DNA from 2 places in the Duganella violaceipulchra genome. Region 1 is predicted to be linked to the other one. Evidence: riboswitches for the same ligand, from Rfam matches in the RefSeq annotation. Region 1 holds a riboswitch; the other holds the start of a gene.
The links. A riboswitch is a leader RNA that binds a small molecule or an ion and turns the genes downstream of it on or off. The one in region 1 is predicted to bind thiamine pyrophosphate.

Region 1 (7,744 bases):
CCAATTTCAGCGGCACTTTCCGCAATCCCAACGGCCAGCAGTTGCAGGAACCGAGCATCATTATTTCCATCGTCGGCAACCAGGTCCAGATCACCCGCGCCGGCGGTTCCGCCGCCGGCGGCTGCACCTATATCGGCACCATCCGCGTCGGCAGCGCCGAGGGCACTTACGCCTGCGCCGGCAAGCCGGCCGGCCCCTGGGCCGCGACCATTTACCAGACCGCGCCGTCGCGCTAGTGCCGGCCTGTACGCCGTCGGTCGCGCGCCGTGCGTCTCTTCTTGTCCGTCTTGTTGAGCGCGCAGTGCTGGTGCGCGGCGGCCGGCGCACAACCGGATTTTTCGGTGCGGCCCGAAGCGATCGAAGCGCTGCAATTGACCGTGACGCGGCAGGACAGCGCCGGTGCCGCGGAAACCGAGCAAGTCTATTTTCTGCGGCGCGCGGCCGGCGCCTTCGTGTTGCCGTCCGAGCCAGGCGCCGTGCTGGCCGGGCTGGTCGGCGGCGCGCAGCCGGCGTTCGGCGTTCGGCGCTGCGATGCCGATCCGGCCGGCGCCGCGCAGACCCCGCTGTATCTGGCGGTCGAGTTGCGCATCTGGATCGCCGACCAGCCGCCGCTGAGGCTGCGCTCGGACAGTCGCTGCGCCTTCATGCTGCCGTGGCAGGTGACGGACGGCGGCCGGCTGGCGGCGTTGGACCAGCGCGCTGCCGGCCTGGCGTTGATGCGCTTGATCCAGGGCTGGTGCGGCGCCTGTCTGCCAGAGTGGCGGCAGGCGCCGCCGGAGGTGCCGGCGGCGCCGCACGGCGAGTTCGAAGCGCATTACGAGGCCTTGCTGGCCGCGTGGCGGCAACCGGGCCGCCGGCGCGGCGCCACCGACATCAAGCTCGCCACGCTGCCGTTGACCGATGCGCTCGACTGGATGGACCATGACCGCTTCGAGCGGACGCTGCGCGCCACGGCGAAAGGCGGGAAGGGCACGCGCGCCGTGCTGGCGGCGGACCTGCTGCGCACCTTGCAGGTGGCGCGCTGGGGCTATGTCGATCGGCAGGGACGGCTGACACTGCCGCGCCGCTTTGAGCGAGCCATGTCCTTTGCTGCGGGGCAGGCGATGGTGCGCGTCGACGGCGGCTGGCAGCAGATCGACCGCCTCGGCCAGCGCGTGGCGGCGCCGGCGGCTGCTGGACCGCTGGCGCCGCCGGCCGCGTCCAGCGCGTCCGCCATATCCCCCGGCGGCGCCGCCGCCTCCGTCACCTGCGACGGCGGGCAGCGCGTCAACGCCATGCGTCCCTACGCCGATGGCCTGGCGGCCGCCCGCTGCGGGGTGCTGTGGGGCTATCTCGACCGCGACGGTCGGTTCGTCATTCCACCTCGCTACATGGAGGCCGGCGACTTCGCCGACGGCCTGGCGCCGGTGCGGTGAAGCGTCTGACCGGCCTCCCCATAGTATTTCTAAATGGCACTGATTATTGTCAACTGATAAGAAATTGTGGGCGTTAAGCAGGCATCCCCGTCGAAGCACCCACCCAAAGGAGTCCAGCATGAAACTGCAACTTGCCCTGTGTCTGTTCGTGGCCGCCAGCGCCGCGCCCATGGTTCAAGCGGTCGAGCCCGTCTCGTTGTACCAGGGCTTGATCTCGTTCCGCGACGGCCCCGACCCGGCCGGCAAGACCGCGGTGTACTGGGCCACCAGCCAGACCCTGTACACGATCAACGGCCCGCGCACCGCCGCACTCAAATTCGGCGCCAACTGGGTGGCGGAAATCCGCTGGTGCGGCGACCGCAACGGCCGGCCGCTGGCCGGCGAATGCTCGGACATATATTTCAATTTCCGGCATGGCGTCGACATCACGGAAACCACCGTCAACCTGCTGCATCCCTGATCCATCCACCATGCCCGGAGACTGTGATGAAAAAGCCGCTATCGATGTTGGCCGCGCTGCTGGTGCTGCCTTGCCTGTGCGTCGCCCAAGGCGCCGAGCCGTGGGGGGTGTGGGCCAACCGCATGAATCCCAACTTGCCGTGGGGTGACCCCTGCAATATCCAGTACGTGATCTCGCCCGTTCCGGCCCGCTATGATCGTCAGCCCGAGTACGTGCGGGTGCGCGTCGCCGCCAATCATCACGACGCCGACCAGTTTCAGCGTCTGTTCAGCCCCTTCTTTGACGATATGCCGGACAAGGTGGTCAAGCTGGGGCGCTGTCATGGCGGGGGCGCGGGTACGGATGGGGGGCCGGGCGGTGGTGGTGGCGGCTCGATCCAGAACTTGCAGTCCGGGATTAACCGTTACGGCGGCGACTACAACGATGCCTGGAGCGAGCCCGGCGGCGGTGACGCCGGCAGCTGCGCCGCGCGCTGCGAACAGGATGCCCAGTGCCGCAGTTTCAGCTGGGTCAGGCCGGGCGTGCAGGGACGGGTCTCGCGCTGCTGGTTGAAACGCACGGTGCCACCAGCGAGCAATAACGATTGTTGCGTTTCCGGCGTCAAATCGTCCGACTGAGCGCGAGGGGAATAGCATGAACTTCGTCGTCGCGCCCCGTTCGCTGGCGGGCTTGAAACGCCTGGCCGCGTTGATCCTGGCAGTTTGTTTCTTCCTGCCGCTGTATAGCTGCAGCACGCAGGGCAAGCCGCCCGGCGTGGCGCGTGCGGCGTCCGCGCCGGCCGCTGCGGCCCCGGCCGCCGTTGCGCCGCACGCCGGATCGCCGGCCCCTCCGACGCTGCCCGGGCGGCTGGAATTTAGCCCATACGAGGCGTTTTCCTGGGGCGATACCTACAGCCTGGCCGGCTTGCTCGTGTTCTTCTGGCCGGCCGTGCTGCAACTGGCCGTGGTGGTGGCGCCGACGGCGGGCGTCCGCGCGGCGCGGGCCGAGCCCTTGCTGTGTCTGGGCAGCGCGGCCGCCTTGGCCTGGCTGTTGTGGCGCGCGCATTTGCTGCCGGGCTATCAGCTGGAAGTGGGCATGCCGCTGGCGGCGCTGGCGTTGTTGCTCTACGCCGTGCCGCGCTTGGCGCGCGGCGCCCCGCCCGCATCCGGCTAGCCCGCGTGGCGTGATACCGGGTATGGCGGTTTTTTTTGCGCGGACATTGTCCGCGCGGCGCGGCGCGGCGTATAATCGCAGCGCTGCCGCAAGGTGGCACACGCTAGGGGTCCTGCGCATTGCGATGCGCGGGTGAGAAATACCCTCCGAACCTGATCTGGATAATGCCAGCGAAGGGAAGCTTAGGACAATGCCGCCACACCCAGTGGACCGGCGCCGTCCAATCTCCTTTGCTGGCTCCTGTAGCTAACGAAGGAGCCACATGAACGCCAACGCCAAATTCCTCTCCGCCACCGCCACGGTGGACGAGGCAGCCATCAAGCCCTTGCCGAATTCCCGCAAAGTCTACGTCGAAGGCAGCCGTCCCGACATCCGCGTGCCGATGCGCCAGATCACCCAGTCCGACACGCCGGCGTCCTTTGGCTTCGAGGCCAATCCGGCCATCTACGTCTACGACACCTCCGGCCCGTACACCGACCCGGACGCGGTGATCGACATCCGCTCCGGCCTGGCCGCGACGCCGCGCCTGCCGTGGATATTGGAGCGCAACGACACCGAGGAACTGGACGGCCCCACCTCCGAATACGGCCAGGCCCGCCTGGCGGACCCGGCGCTGGCCGAGCTGCGCTTCAACCTGCACCGCAAGCCGCGCCGCGCGCAGGCCGGAAAAAACGTCACGCAGATGCACTATGCGCGCCAGGGCATCGTCACGCCCGAGATGGAATTCGTCGCCATCCGCGAAAACCTGCGCCGCCAGGAGTACATGGAAGACCTGAAGAACTCCGGCCCGATGGGCCAGCGCCTGGCCGACCTGATGGGCCGCCAGCATCCGGGCCAGTCGTTCGGCGCCAGCATCCCGGCCACCATCACGCCCGAATTCGTGCGCGAGGAAATCGCCCGCGGCCGCGCCATCATCCCGGCCAACATCAACCACCCGGAAATCGAACCGATGATCATCGGCCGCAATTTCCTGGTCAAGATCAACGCCAACATCGGCAACTCCGCCGTCACCTCGTCGATCGGCGAGGAAGTCGAGAAGATGACCTGGGCCATCCGCTGGGGCGGCGACAACGTCATGGACCTGTCGACCGGCAAGCACATCCACGAAACCCGTGAATGGATCATCCGCAACAGCCCGGTCCCGATCGGCACCGTGCCGATCTACCAGGCGCTGGAAAAGGTCAACGGCAAGGCCGAGGACCTGACCTGGGAGATCTTCCGCGACACCCTGATCGAGCAGGCCGAGCAGGGCGTCGACTACTTCACCATCCACGCCGGCGTGCTGCTGCGCTACGTGCCGATGACGGCCAAGCGCCTGACCGGCATCGTCTCGCGCGGCGGCTCGATCATGGCCAAGTGGTGCCTGGCGCACCACCAGGAATCGTTCCTGTACACGCACTTCGAAGAGATCTGCGCCATCATGAAGGCCTACGACGTCTCGTTCTCGCTGGGCGACGGCTTGCGTCCCGGCTCGATCTACGACGCCAACGACGAAGCCCAGCTGGGCGAACTGAAGACGCTGGGCGAGCTGACCCAGATCGCCTGGAAGCACGACGTGCAGGTGATGATCGAAGGCCCCGGCCACGTGCCGATGCAGCTGATCAAGGAGAATATGGACCTGCAGCTGGAACAGTGCCACGAAGCGCCGTTCTACACCTTGGGCCCGTTGACCACCGACATCGCGCCCGGCTACGACCACATCACCTCCGGCATCGGCGCCGCGCAGATCGGCTGGTACGGCACCGCCATGCTGTGCTACGTCACGCCCAAGGAGCACCTGGGCCTGCCCGACAAGAACGACGTCAAGGACGGCATCATCACCTACAAGATCGCCGCGCATGCCGCCGACCTGGCCAAGGGGCATCCGGGCGCGCAGATCCGCGACAACGCGCTGTCGAAGGCGCGCTTCGAGTTCCGCTGGGACGACCAGTTCAACATCGGCCTCGATCCGGACAAGGCGCGCGAATTCCACGACGAGACCCTGCCCAAGGATTCGGCCAAGGTGGCGCACTTCTGCTCGATGTGCGGCCCGCATTTCTGCTCGATGAAGATCACCCAGGAGGTGCGCGAGTACGCCAAGGCCAACGGCGTGTCCGACGGCGCGGCGCTGCAGCAGGGCATGCAGGTCAAGGCGGTGGAGTTCATCAAGAACGGCGCCGAGCTGTACCGCAAGCTGTGAGGCCGGCATGATCGACATCGAATTGAACGGCGCCCCCTACCAGGTGCCGCCGCGGCAGACGCTAGCTCAGTTGATCGATGCGCTGTCGCTGACCGGGCAGGCGCTGGCGCTGGCGGTCAACCGCGCGGTGGTGCCGCGCCAGCAGTGGCCGCAGCGCGAGCTGCAGCCGCAGGACCAGGTCGACATCGTGCGCGCCATCGGCGGCGGCTAATTTTAATGGGGTCAAGTCTGACATTCGGACACGGCCTCTGCCGTAGCCGCCGCTACGGCAGAGGCCGTGTCCGAATGTCAGACTTGACCCCCAAGGATAAGGAACCATCATGGACAATCAAGACTTGCTCACCATCGCAGGCAAGAGCTACAAATCGCGGCTGCTGGTCGGCAGCGGCAAGTACAAGGACCTGCCGCAGACCCGCGAGGCGACCGACGCCGCCGAAGCGGAAATCATCACCGTGGCGATCCGCCGCGTCAACATCGGCCAGGACCCGAAGGCGCCCAGCCTGCTCGACGTGCTGCCGCCGTCGCAGTACACCATCCTGCCCAACACGGCCGGCTGCTACACCGCCAAGGACGCGGTCTACACGCTGCAGATGGCGCGGGAACTGCTCAACGGCCACAAGCTGGTCAAGCTGGAAGTGCTGGGCGACGAGAAGACGCTGTTCCCGCACATGCCGGAAACCCTGATCGCCGCCGAGGCGCTGGTCAGGGACGGCTTCGACGTCATGGTCTACTGCAGCGACGATCCGATCCAGGCCAAGCTGCTGGAGCAGATCGGCTGCGTGGCGGTGATGCCGCTGGCCTCGCTGATCGGCTCGGGCATGGGCATCCTCAACCCGTGGAACCTGTCGCTGATCATCGACCAGGCCAAGGTGCCGGTGCTGGTCGATGCCGGCGTCGGCACGGCCTCGGACGCCGCCATCGCCATGGAGCTGGGCTGCGACGGCGTGCTGATGAACACCGCCATCGCCGGCGCGCGCGATCCGGTGCGCATGGCGCGCGCCATGAAGCTGGCCGTGCAGGCCGGCCGCGAGGCTTACCTGGCGGGCCGCATCGCCCGCAAGTTCGCGGCCTCGCCGTCGTCGCCGATAGCGGGCCGGCTGGCATGAGCGAGCGGCTGTCCTCGCAAGTGGCGGCGCAGCTGATGGCGCAACTGGTGGCGCGGCCGTGCGTGCTGGTGTTCGCCGGACTCGATCCGTCCGGCGGCGCCGGCATCGCCGCCGACCTGCAGGCGGTGGCCGGGCAGGGCGCGCACGCGCTCACCGTGGCCACCGCGCTGACGGTGCAGGACAACGACCGCGTCTACGGCGTGCAGCCGGTCGACGGCGCCATGGTGCTGCGCCAGGCGCAGGCGCTGGTCGACAAGATGACGGTGCGCGCGGTGAAGATCGGCATCCCCGGCAGCGCCGCCAACGCGCTGGCGATCGCCGAGATCATCGGCCGCCTGCGCGCGCGCCAGCCGGAGCTGCCGGTGGTGCTGGACCCGGTGCTGGCCAGCGGCCACGGCGACCTGCTGTCGCGCGACGACGCGGTGCAGGCGCTGGCGCCGCTGCTGCCGCTGGTGACGGTGCTCACCCCCAACGGCCCGGAAGCGCTGGCGCTGACCGGCGCCGCCGAGCCGACCGCGCAGGCGCAGGCCTTGCGCGCGCGCGGCTGCCGCCACGTGCTGATCACCGGCGGCCACGGCGATGGCGAAGAAGTGGTCAACCGCTGGTTCGGCCCCGGCGCAACGCCGGCGCCACGCCTGTCCGACACCGAACCGTCGCAAGAGGCGCGCCACTGGAGCTGGCCGCGCCTGGCCGGCGAATTCCACGGCAGCGGCTGCACGCTGGCGTCGGCCATCGCCGGCCAGCTGGCGCTGGGCATGTCGATGGAACGCGCGCTGGAACTGGCGCAACAGTATTGCTATCGCGCGCTGCGCGGCGCCTACACGGTGGCCGCCGGACAGCGCATCCCGCAGCGCCTACCTTTGATTTGAGAGCACACCATGCAAGGACTTTATTTGGTTACCCCCAACTGGGACGACACCAGCCGGATGCTGGAGCTGAGCGAACAGGCGCTGGCCGCCGCCCACGGCGCGCGGCCGGGCGTGGCGATGCTGCAATACCGCCACAAGGAAGCCGGCCCGCAACAGCGGCTGGATCAAGCGGGCGCCTTGCTGGCGTTGTGCAGGCGCTACGGCGTGCCCTTCATCGTCAATGATTACGTCGAGCTGTGCGAGCAGCTCGGCGCCGACGGCGTCCACCTCGGCGGCACCGATGCCGACGTGGCGCAGGTGCGCGCCCGGCTGGGGGCGGACAAGATCATCGGCGCCTCCTGCTATGGCGACCTGCCGCGCGCGCTGGCGGCCCAGGCGGCCGGCGCCAGCTACGTGGCGTTCGGCGGTTTCTACCCGTCGCGCGTGAAAAAATATGCAGTGACTACCAAGATGGAGATCCTCGACCAGGCGCGCGAGGTGGTCCGCGTGCCGACCGTGGTGATCGGCGGCATGACGCCGGACAACGCCGCGCCGCTGGCCGCGCGCGGCGCCTCCATGGTGGC
Region 2 (7,744 bases), on a different contig from region 1:
CGTAGCCGCGCCCCATCTTGGGATTCTTGTACAGCGCGATGCGCTCCGGCTCCATCACGCGCAACTCCGTCGCCAGCCGCGCCGGGGCCGGCACGCCGGTATCGGGGCCGACGCCGTACAGCGCCTTGACCAGCAAGGGATAATTCAAGCCGACGAAATAGCAGTGGGAATGGAAGACTTCATTGATGGCGGCGGTCAGCGTCAGCGGCGACAGCGACAGGTCGATATAGATGCCGTCCGGCCGCTTCAGCAAACCGACAGGCAAGCCGCTTCCCGGAGCGTGAGTCTCCTGGCCTGGCACGGCAGGGGCAACCTCTTGAACCACCATCTTCCTCCGAACGGCACGCGGCCGAAGGGCATTGCGTGCAATTAACTAATCTTACACTTAGACTAAGGAAAAGAAAGTGATTTTCGTGGCGTAGACGACACAACTGTGAACTTATTGCTACAGATCAATATTGGATCAATAACAAAGTATCAAGTCGTCAATGGCGAGGAGGGTTGGCGTAGATGTCCTGGCCGGCTTCGTTGATCTGGCGGCGCAGGTCGCGGCGCTCATCCGGCGTCAGGCGGCCGGCGCGGCGATTCATTTCGGCGTTGCGGCCGGCTTCCTGCATGGCGCGGCGCTGCTCTTCGGCGCGGGCCTCGTAGCTGCGCGGATCGAGCTGGCGCGGCTCGGCCTGGCGGGTCGGCTGGGCGTCGCGCGCAGGCAGGGCGCGGGGTTCTTCACGGCGCGGAGCGTCACGCTCCGACGACCCGTCATGCGCCATCGCGGCGCCGCTCAGCAACAGAACACCCAGCAGGGATCGAACGCAAAAATTTGCGCTTGCTGCCGCGTAGTTTTTTTTGTGATCGATGCCCATGACGTTCCTAAAAAGCTGAATCTGTGACCAGAGTGTATGATGCTTTACCTGAGGGGGTAAGACGAATTGGGTAAAGTTTGTAACACTTTGTAATGGGTTGTCACAGACGTTTTCGCAATGCGAATATGACGTTACCATAGCAACATGAATATGACAAATCTGGCAGCCAAATGACAAGCACAACGACAGAATCCGGCAACACCTCCGCCAACCAGCATGGCCACCAGGCCAAAATCATGGTAGTGGACGACGACGTGCGCCTGCGCGACCTGCTGCGCCGCTACCTGACCGAACAAGGCTTCAACGTCTTCACCGCCGAGAGCGCGACCGCCATGAACAAGCTGTGGCTGCGCGAGCGCTACGACCTGCTGGTGCTGGACCTGATGCTGCCGGGCGAAGACGGCCTGTCGATCTGCCGCCGCCTGCGCGGCGCCGGCGACCAGACGCCGATCATCATGCTGACCGCCAAGGGCGAAGACGTGGACCGCATCGTCGGCCTCGAAATGGGCGCCGACGACTACCTGCCGAAGCCGTTCAACCCGCGCGAGCTGGTGGCCCGCATCGGCGCCGTGCTGCGCCGCCGCGGCCCGGACGAGATCCCCGGCGCGCCGTCGGAAACCCCGCAGTCGTTCGAGTTCGGCCAGTTCGTGCTGGACCTGGGTACCCGCACGCTGAAGAAGGCCGGCGAGACCGTGCCGCTGACCACCGGCGAATTCTCGGTACTGAAAGTATTCGCCCGCCACGCGCGCCAGCCGCTATCGCGCGAAAAGCTGATGGAACTGGCGCGCGGCCGCGAATACGAAGTGTTCGACCGCAGCCTGGACGTGCAGATCTCGCGCCTGCGCAAGCTGATCGAGCCCGATCCGTCGAGCCCGCTGTACATCCAGACCGTCTGGGGCCTGGGCTATGTGTTCATTCCGGAGGGGCAGCCGCGCTAAAGCGCGGGCGTGCGCATGAAGTTTCCGTCGAAGTTTCCGTCGAAGTTTCCGTTTACGTTTAGAGCCGCCAGCCTGAAAAGCGGCTTGTTCTGGCGCACCTTCTTCCTGCTGGGCGCGCTGACCACCACCAGCATGACCGCCTGGGTCGCCATGATCAGCGCGGTGCAGCACGAGCCGCAGGTGCAGCAGATCTCCTCGCAGGTGATCTCGGTGGTCACCATCACCCACGCCGCCCTCACCCACTCCGCGCCCGAACTGCGGCGCGAACTGCTGTTCGATCTGGTGTCCAACGAGGGCATCCGCGTGTTCACGCTGGAGGACGACGACAAGGTCGATCCGCCGCCCGACAACGCGCTGATGCCCGACATTCAGAAGCTGGTCAAGGCCAAGCTGGGCGAGGACACCCGCTTCTCGGCGCGCGTCAACGGCGTGGCCGGCTTCTGGGTCAGCTTCAAGATCGATGACGACGCCTACTGGCTGATGCTGGAACGCGAACGCATCCGCGGCCTGACCGGCATCCAGTGGCTGGGCTGGGCCAGCGTGGTGTCGGTGGTGTCGCTGCTGGGCGCGGCCTTCATCTCCAGCCTGATCAACCTGCCGCTGCGGCGCCTGACGCAAGCCACGCGCGCCTTCGCCCAGGGCAAGCGGCCGGAACGGCTGCCGGAAAAAGGCCCGATGGAAATCATGGAGGCGAACCGCAGCTTCAACCAGATGGTGGTGCAGCTGCAGCAGGTGGAGTCGGACCGCGCCGTGATCCTGGCCGGCATCTCGCACGACCTGCGCACGCCGCTGGCGCGCATGCAGCTGGAGGTGGAGATGGCCAACCTGTCGAGCGAGGCGCGCGAGGGCATCCAGTCCGACATCGGCCAGATGGACGACATCATTGGCCAGTTCCTCGACTACGCCAAGCCGACCGAGGTGTCGAGCTTCATCAACGTCGACCTCAGCGAGCTGCTGCAGGACACCGCACATGAAGCCGGCCGCCTGCCGGACGTGCGCATCAGCACCGACATCGTGGCCAACGCCCACGTGATGGGCAACGCCACCGACATCAAGCGCGTCATCAACAACCTGATCGAGAACGCCCGCCGCTACGGCAAGACGCCCGGCAGCGAGCTGACCGAGATCGACATCAAGTGCAGCATGAAGGGCATGCACACCTCGCGCCGCGTGATCGTCGAGGTGCAGGACCACGGCAACGGCGTGCCGGCCGACCAGATCGAACAGCTGCTCAAGCCCTTCACCCGGCTCGACACCGCGCGCGGCCAGGCCAACGGCGCCGGGCTGGGCCTGGCCATCGTCGACCGCGTGATGCTGCGCCACGGCGCCGAGCTGCACGTGCGCAACCGCGAAGGCGGCGGCCTGCTGATCCAGATCGTGATGAAGGCGGCTTGATGCTGGCAAGGTATTTTGCGATGTTGCTGGCGGCGGCCGGGCCGGCAGTGGCCAAACCGGCCAAGCCGCCCGCGCCTCCGCCGATCGAACAGCGCGCCCCCAGCGACGAGGAACGCAGCTCCTTCGACGACTACTTCCGCCAGAAGATGCTGGCCGAGTCCAGGGGCGCGCGCCCGGTGCCGCCGCTGTTCGCGCCGGAGTTCGACATCCAGCGCCAGCGCGGCAAGCCGTGGCAGGTGGTGGCGCGCGTCGACTCGGCGCCGCGCCATTCGGCGGTCGACCTGTGCCGGCAAATCCGTTCGAGTTTTGTCTACGACGCCAAGGCGCCCCAGGATAGCCGCTGGACCGAGTCGGCCCAGCCGCCGAGCTGGCATGTATGGCTGGCCCAGCCCAAGACTATCTGCACCGCCGCGCCGCACACGGTGTTGATGGACCAGGCGCTGCCGCCGGAGGACGTGGTGGCGCTGCTGCGCCAATATCCTGAACTGCTGAGCCGCGCGCGCCTGCTATTCGCCGGCAACTCGCAATGCATACGCCAGCGCGCCCTGCCCTTCACGCTGCGCGCGATCGGGCCGGCGGCACCGGTGGCCGGCGCACCCGTAATGTTCAGCCTGGTATTTGAAAGCGACCGCGACACCATCGCCCGCGTCGCCGTGCGCAAGCACCGCGGCGAGTATGCGGCCTGGAACGTCAGCTGCGACTGACGCTGCTGCCGCGGTTGATCGGGTGGTCCTCCGGCTCAAGCAGCCTGGTCAGCAGCAGCTCGGTCGAGCCGTAGCCGTACAGCGAATCCGCCTCCAGGCCTTGCGTATCGTAGGGCACGGACTCCTCGCGCTCCGAGCGGCTCGGGTCGGCGTCCGAATACGTCACGCGCCAGGCGCGCTTGAGCGAATCGGCGCGGCGCAGGAACTGCGGCATCGGCCACAGCGCCGGATTCCAGTCGACGATATCGCCCAGCACGCGCCAGTGGCCGCTGGCCAGCGCCATGTCGCCCACCCGCAGCACCTTGACGGCGTCCTGCGGTTGCAGCGTATTGAGCTCCTCCAGCGACGGCAAGCGCGGCAGCTTGGGCCCGAACAGATACGCCAGCATGATCTTGCTGCCTGGCGACAAACGCGCCACCAGGCCCCAGCCATAGCCGCCATCCAGCAACGGTATGGCAAACCAGCTTCCCTCTTGATACGACTGCCTCATTCCCACCCTTTCACTTGCACGATGCAGCAGAGTGTCGCCAAAATGTATGGACATGATGGCGCCTCCGTTAAAAGCTGTGTCTGCTTCGTTGGCGCCGTGTGGCGCAAACCGCAAGTGTAGCGGCGCGGCACGGATCGCGGCGCACGGCACCGCATGTGCTACACTAGCGCCTCGCTAGGGGTCCTGGAGCTTTTGCTGCCGGGTGAGAGATACCCTTCGTACCTGATCTGGATAATGCCAGCGAAGGAAAGCGCAAAGTAGTTCTCCCCTTCTTTGATGGCTCTCTTCGCGGCTCCCAGCCAAGAACAAAAGAGAGAGCACATGAACACACCAAGATTCGCAGTTTCCGCCATCGCCCTGGCGGTACTCCACGCATTCCCCGGCGTTGCCGTCGCTGCCTCCTCCGCCGCCGAGCAAGCCATGCCCGAAGTGGTGATTACCGGCGCCAAGGCGCAGGCCAGCCGCGCCGCCGTGGCCGGCTTCTCCAACGCGCCGCTGCTGGAAACCCCGGCCTCGGTCAGCGTACTGACTTCGCAGCAGATGCTGGACCTGCAAATCCGCTCCACCACCGACGCCGCCCGCTACGACGCCAGCATCGGCGACTCCTACAACGCGGTCGGCTATTCCGAGCAGTTCTCGATCCGTGGCTTCAAGCTGGACAACGCCTCCAGCTACCGCAAGGACGGCATGGCCATCCCGGCCGACACCCAGATCCCGCTGGAGAACAAGGAACGCCTGGAAGTGCTGAAAGGCCTGTCCGGCCTGCAAGCGGGCGTTTCCGCGCCGGGCGGCATCGTCAACTACGTCACCAAGCGCCCGACCGATACGCCGCTGCGCACGGTGGTGCTGGAAGAACGCGAGCGCGGTACACTGTACGGCGCCGTCGACCTGGGCGGCCGCTTTGAAGACCAGCGCTTCGGCTACCGCTTCAACGCCGCCGGCGAGCGCCTGCGCTCCTACATCAAGGGCGCCGACGGCAACCGCAAGTTCGTCTCGGCCGCCTTCGACTGGAAGATCTCGCCGCAGGCGCTGCTGCAAGTGGACGCCGACTACCAGAAGAAATCGCAAGTGACCGCGCCCGGCTTCCAGCTGTTGAACAACACCACGCTGCCGAACATTCCGGCCGACACCATGCTCAACAACCAGCCGTGGAGCCGTCCGGTCGAGACCACCAGCAGCAACATCGGCGCCCGCTTCGAGTACAAGTTCACGCCCGACTGGAGCACCACCGTCAGCGCCAACCAGCACCAGTTCAAGCGCGACGACTACACCGCCTTCCCAGGCGGCTGCACCGCACAGGGCCTGTATTCCGGCTTCTGCGGCAACGGCGACTACGACGTCTACGACTACGTCAGCCTGGGCGAGAAGAAATCGCCGCTGACGGTGCAGGCGCTGGTGCAGGGCAAGTTCAGCACCGGCTCGTTCAAGCACGAGTTCACCGGCGGCGCATCGTTGTTCAAGAACAGCGAGAAATGGGGCGATTACCTGTACACCCAGGCAGGCACCGACGGCCACGCATTCAGCAACATCTACCATCCGATCATGGTGGCGCCGAACGGCGGCACCAGCAAACCGGTCTCCGAGCGCCGCAGCGACAACGAACGCGCCTTGTTCGCGCAGGACATCCTGAGCATCAACGAGCAGCTCAAGCTGCACGCCGGCGCACGCTTTGTGCAGGTCAAGCGCGACGAATTCGTCGATGCGACGCTGCCGTTCGCCCACACCAACGTCGGCTTCTGGCTGCCGAATGTGGCGCTGGTGTACAGCCTGCGTCCCAACGTTTCGGTCTACACCTCGTATGCACAGGGCCTGGAACATGGCGGCGTTGCGCCGATCGGCACCGAGAACACCGGCCGCGCACTGGCGCCGGGCAAATCGAAGCAGGTCGAAGTGGGCGTCAAGGCCGACATCCATCCCGACCTGAGCGCCAGTGTGGCGATGTTCGAGATCCGCAAGGGCCTCGAATACACCGATGGCCAGAACTACTTCGTGCGCAACGGCCAGGCGCAGCACCGCGGACTGGAAATGGCACTGAACGGCCGCGCCTCGCGTGACTTGACGGTGGGCGTCTCGGCCATGGCGCTGAACTCGCAGCAGCGCGACACCGGCTCGGCGGAACTGGACGGCAAGCGCGTCGCCGACGTCCCGGCCTTCAAGTCGACCGTCTACGCCAACTACGCGGTGCCGCAAGTGGCCGGCCTGTCTATCAGCGCCAACTGGATCTATTCGGGCAAGAAAGCGTTCGACAAGGCCAACCAGGTGTTCGTGCCGAGCTACCATGTGATGAACCTGGGCGGCGCCTACGCCACCCGCATCGGCGGCGTGCAGACCACGCTGCGCGCCAGCATCGACAACGCGTTCGACAAGTTCTACTGGCGCGACGTCACGCCGGAACTGGGTGGTTACCTGATGCCGGGCGCTTCACGCACCTTCCGCGTGTCGGCCCAGTTCGACCTTTAAAAGACCAGCTGCACGCGCATCGAAAAACTCTTCGCTGCGCGTGCCGAGTTCCTGCCGATCAGGTAAGCGAATTCGTACTTGATCTCCTGCCGGCCGATATCGCGGTGTCCGAACACCGCCGGCCCGGCGCGGTGCGACTGCTGCCGGTATGGCAGCCAGTCATTCCACTTCCCCACTTCGCCGAACGCCTGCACGCCAGGCTGCAACCACGGCTTCCAGTTATGTTTGACCTGCAGCTGGTAGGTCAGCTCCATCGGATGCTCGCCGCCGCCCGGCGCCACGCGATAGTCGCGCTGGAAGAACAGGTTGGCGTTGAACTGGGTGCGGCCGATTTCCGTTTGCAGCACCGGGCCCCATTCGAGCGCGTAGCCGTCGGCATTGTTGCGCGCCTTTTCCAGCTTGGTGTGCAGCGCCAGGTCGAAGGGATACTGGCCTTGCGTCAGCAGGTAATCGTTCTGCCAGGCCGTCTCCACCCAGTGGCCGGCGCCGCCGTTGAATTTGCTCCACTTGGCGTACAACTCCGTGTACCAGCGCGACGTGACGCCGTAGCCGATGCCGATTTCCGGCGCCGCCACGGTGCGGCCGTTGTAGTGGGCGTTCCAGTATTTATAGTCGAGGGATGCCTGGCCTTCCACATCGTAGGTGGAGACCAGGTAGTAGCCGGTATCGGCCAACGCCAGCGGGGACACACACATCAATATCGCCGCCAGCCGTTGCTTCATGGTAGATGCCGCTCCACTTGGGATAATCGCTCGCCGGGATCGCCCGACACCAGCAGATAGGGTATCCCACGCGCCGCCAGCTCGTCCAGCAGCATGCGGTTGATGATGACGCTCACTTCCTCGGATTCCCGCTGCAAGCCGTCGGCCACCCAGGGTATGTCGGCCGCCATCA

Region 2: another riboswitch for thiamine pyrophosphate. It lies ahead of KVP70_RS22245 (TonB-dependent siderophore receptor); the one in region 1 lies ahead of thiC (phosphomethylpyrimidine synthase ThiC).

Annotation. Positions count from the first base shown of each region.
Region 1 is NZ_JAHTGR010000015.1:5,675-13,418, reverse strand. Features, by position in the region: gene KVP70_RS24480 (hypothetical protein) at 1-236, shown strand, start outside; gene KVP70_RS24475 (WG repeat-containing protein) at 279-1,415, shown strand; gene KVP70_RS24470 (hypothetical protein) at 1,534-1,875, shown strand; gene KVP70_RS24465 (PAN domain-containing protein) at 1,902-2,492, shown strand; gene KVP70_RS24460 (hypothetical protein) at 2,509-3,027, shown strand; TPP riboswitch at 3,123-3,223, shown strand; gene thiC (phosphomethylpyrimidine synthase ThiC) at 3,290-5,206, shown strand; gene thiS (sulfur carrier protein ThiS) at 5,214-5,417, shown strand; gene KVP70_RS24445 (thiazole synthase) at 5,527-6,312, shown strand; gene thiD (bifunctional hydroxymethylpyrimidine kinase/phosphomethylpyrimidine kinase) at 6,309-7,181, shown strand; gene thiE (thiamine phosphate synthase) at 7,191-7,744, shown strand, end outside.
Region 2 is NZ_JAHTGR010000012.1:204,742-212,485, reverse strand. Features, by position in the region: gene KVP70_RS22275 (flagellar assembly protein A) at 1-265, opposite strand, end outside; gene KVP70_RS22270 (hypothetical protein) at 486-863, opposite strand; gene ompR (osmolarity response regulator transcription factor OmpR) at 1,034-1,801, shown strand; gene KVP70_RS22260 (ATP-binding protein) at 1,817-3,196, shown strand; gene KVP70_RS22255 (hypothetical protein) at 3,196-3,900, shown strand; gene KVP70_RS22250 (Imm26 family immunity protein) at 3,887-4,390, opposite strand; TPP riboswitch at 4,557-4,656, shown strand; gene KVP70_RS22245 (TonB-dependent siderophore receptor) at 4,712-6,850, shown strand; gene KVP70_RS22240 (hypothetical protein) at 6,847-7,572, opposite strand; gene KVP70_RS22235 (AAA family ATPase) at 7,569-7,744, opposite strand, start outside.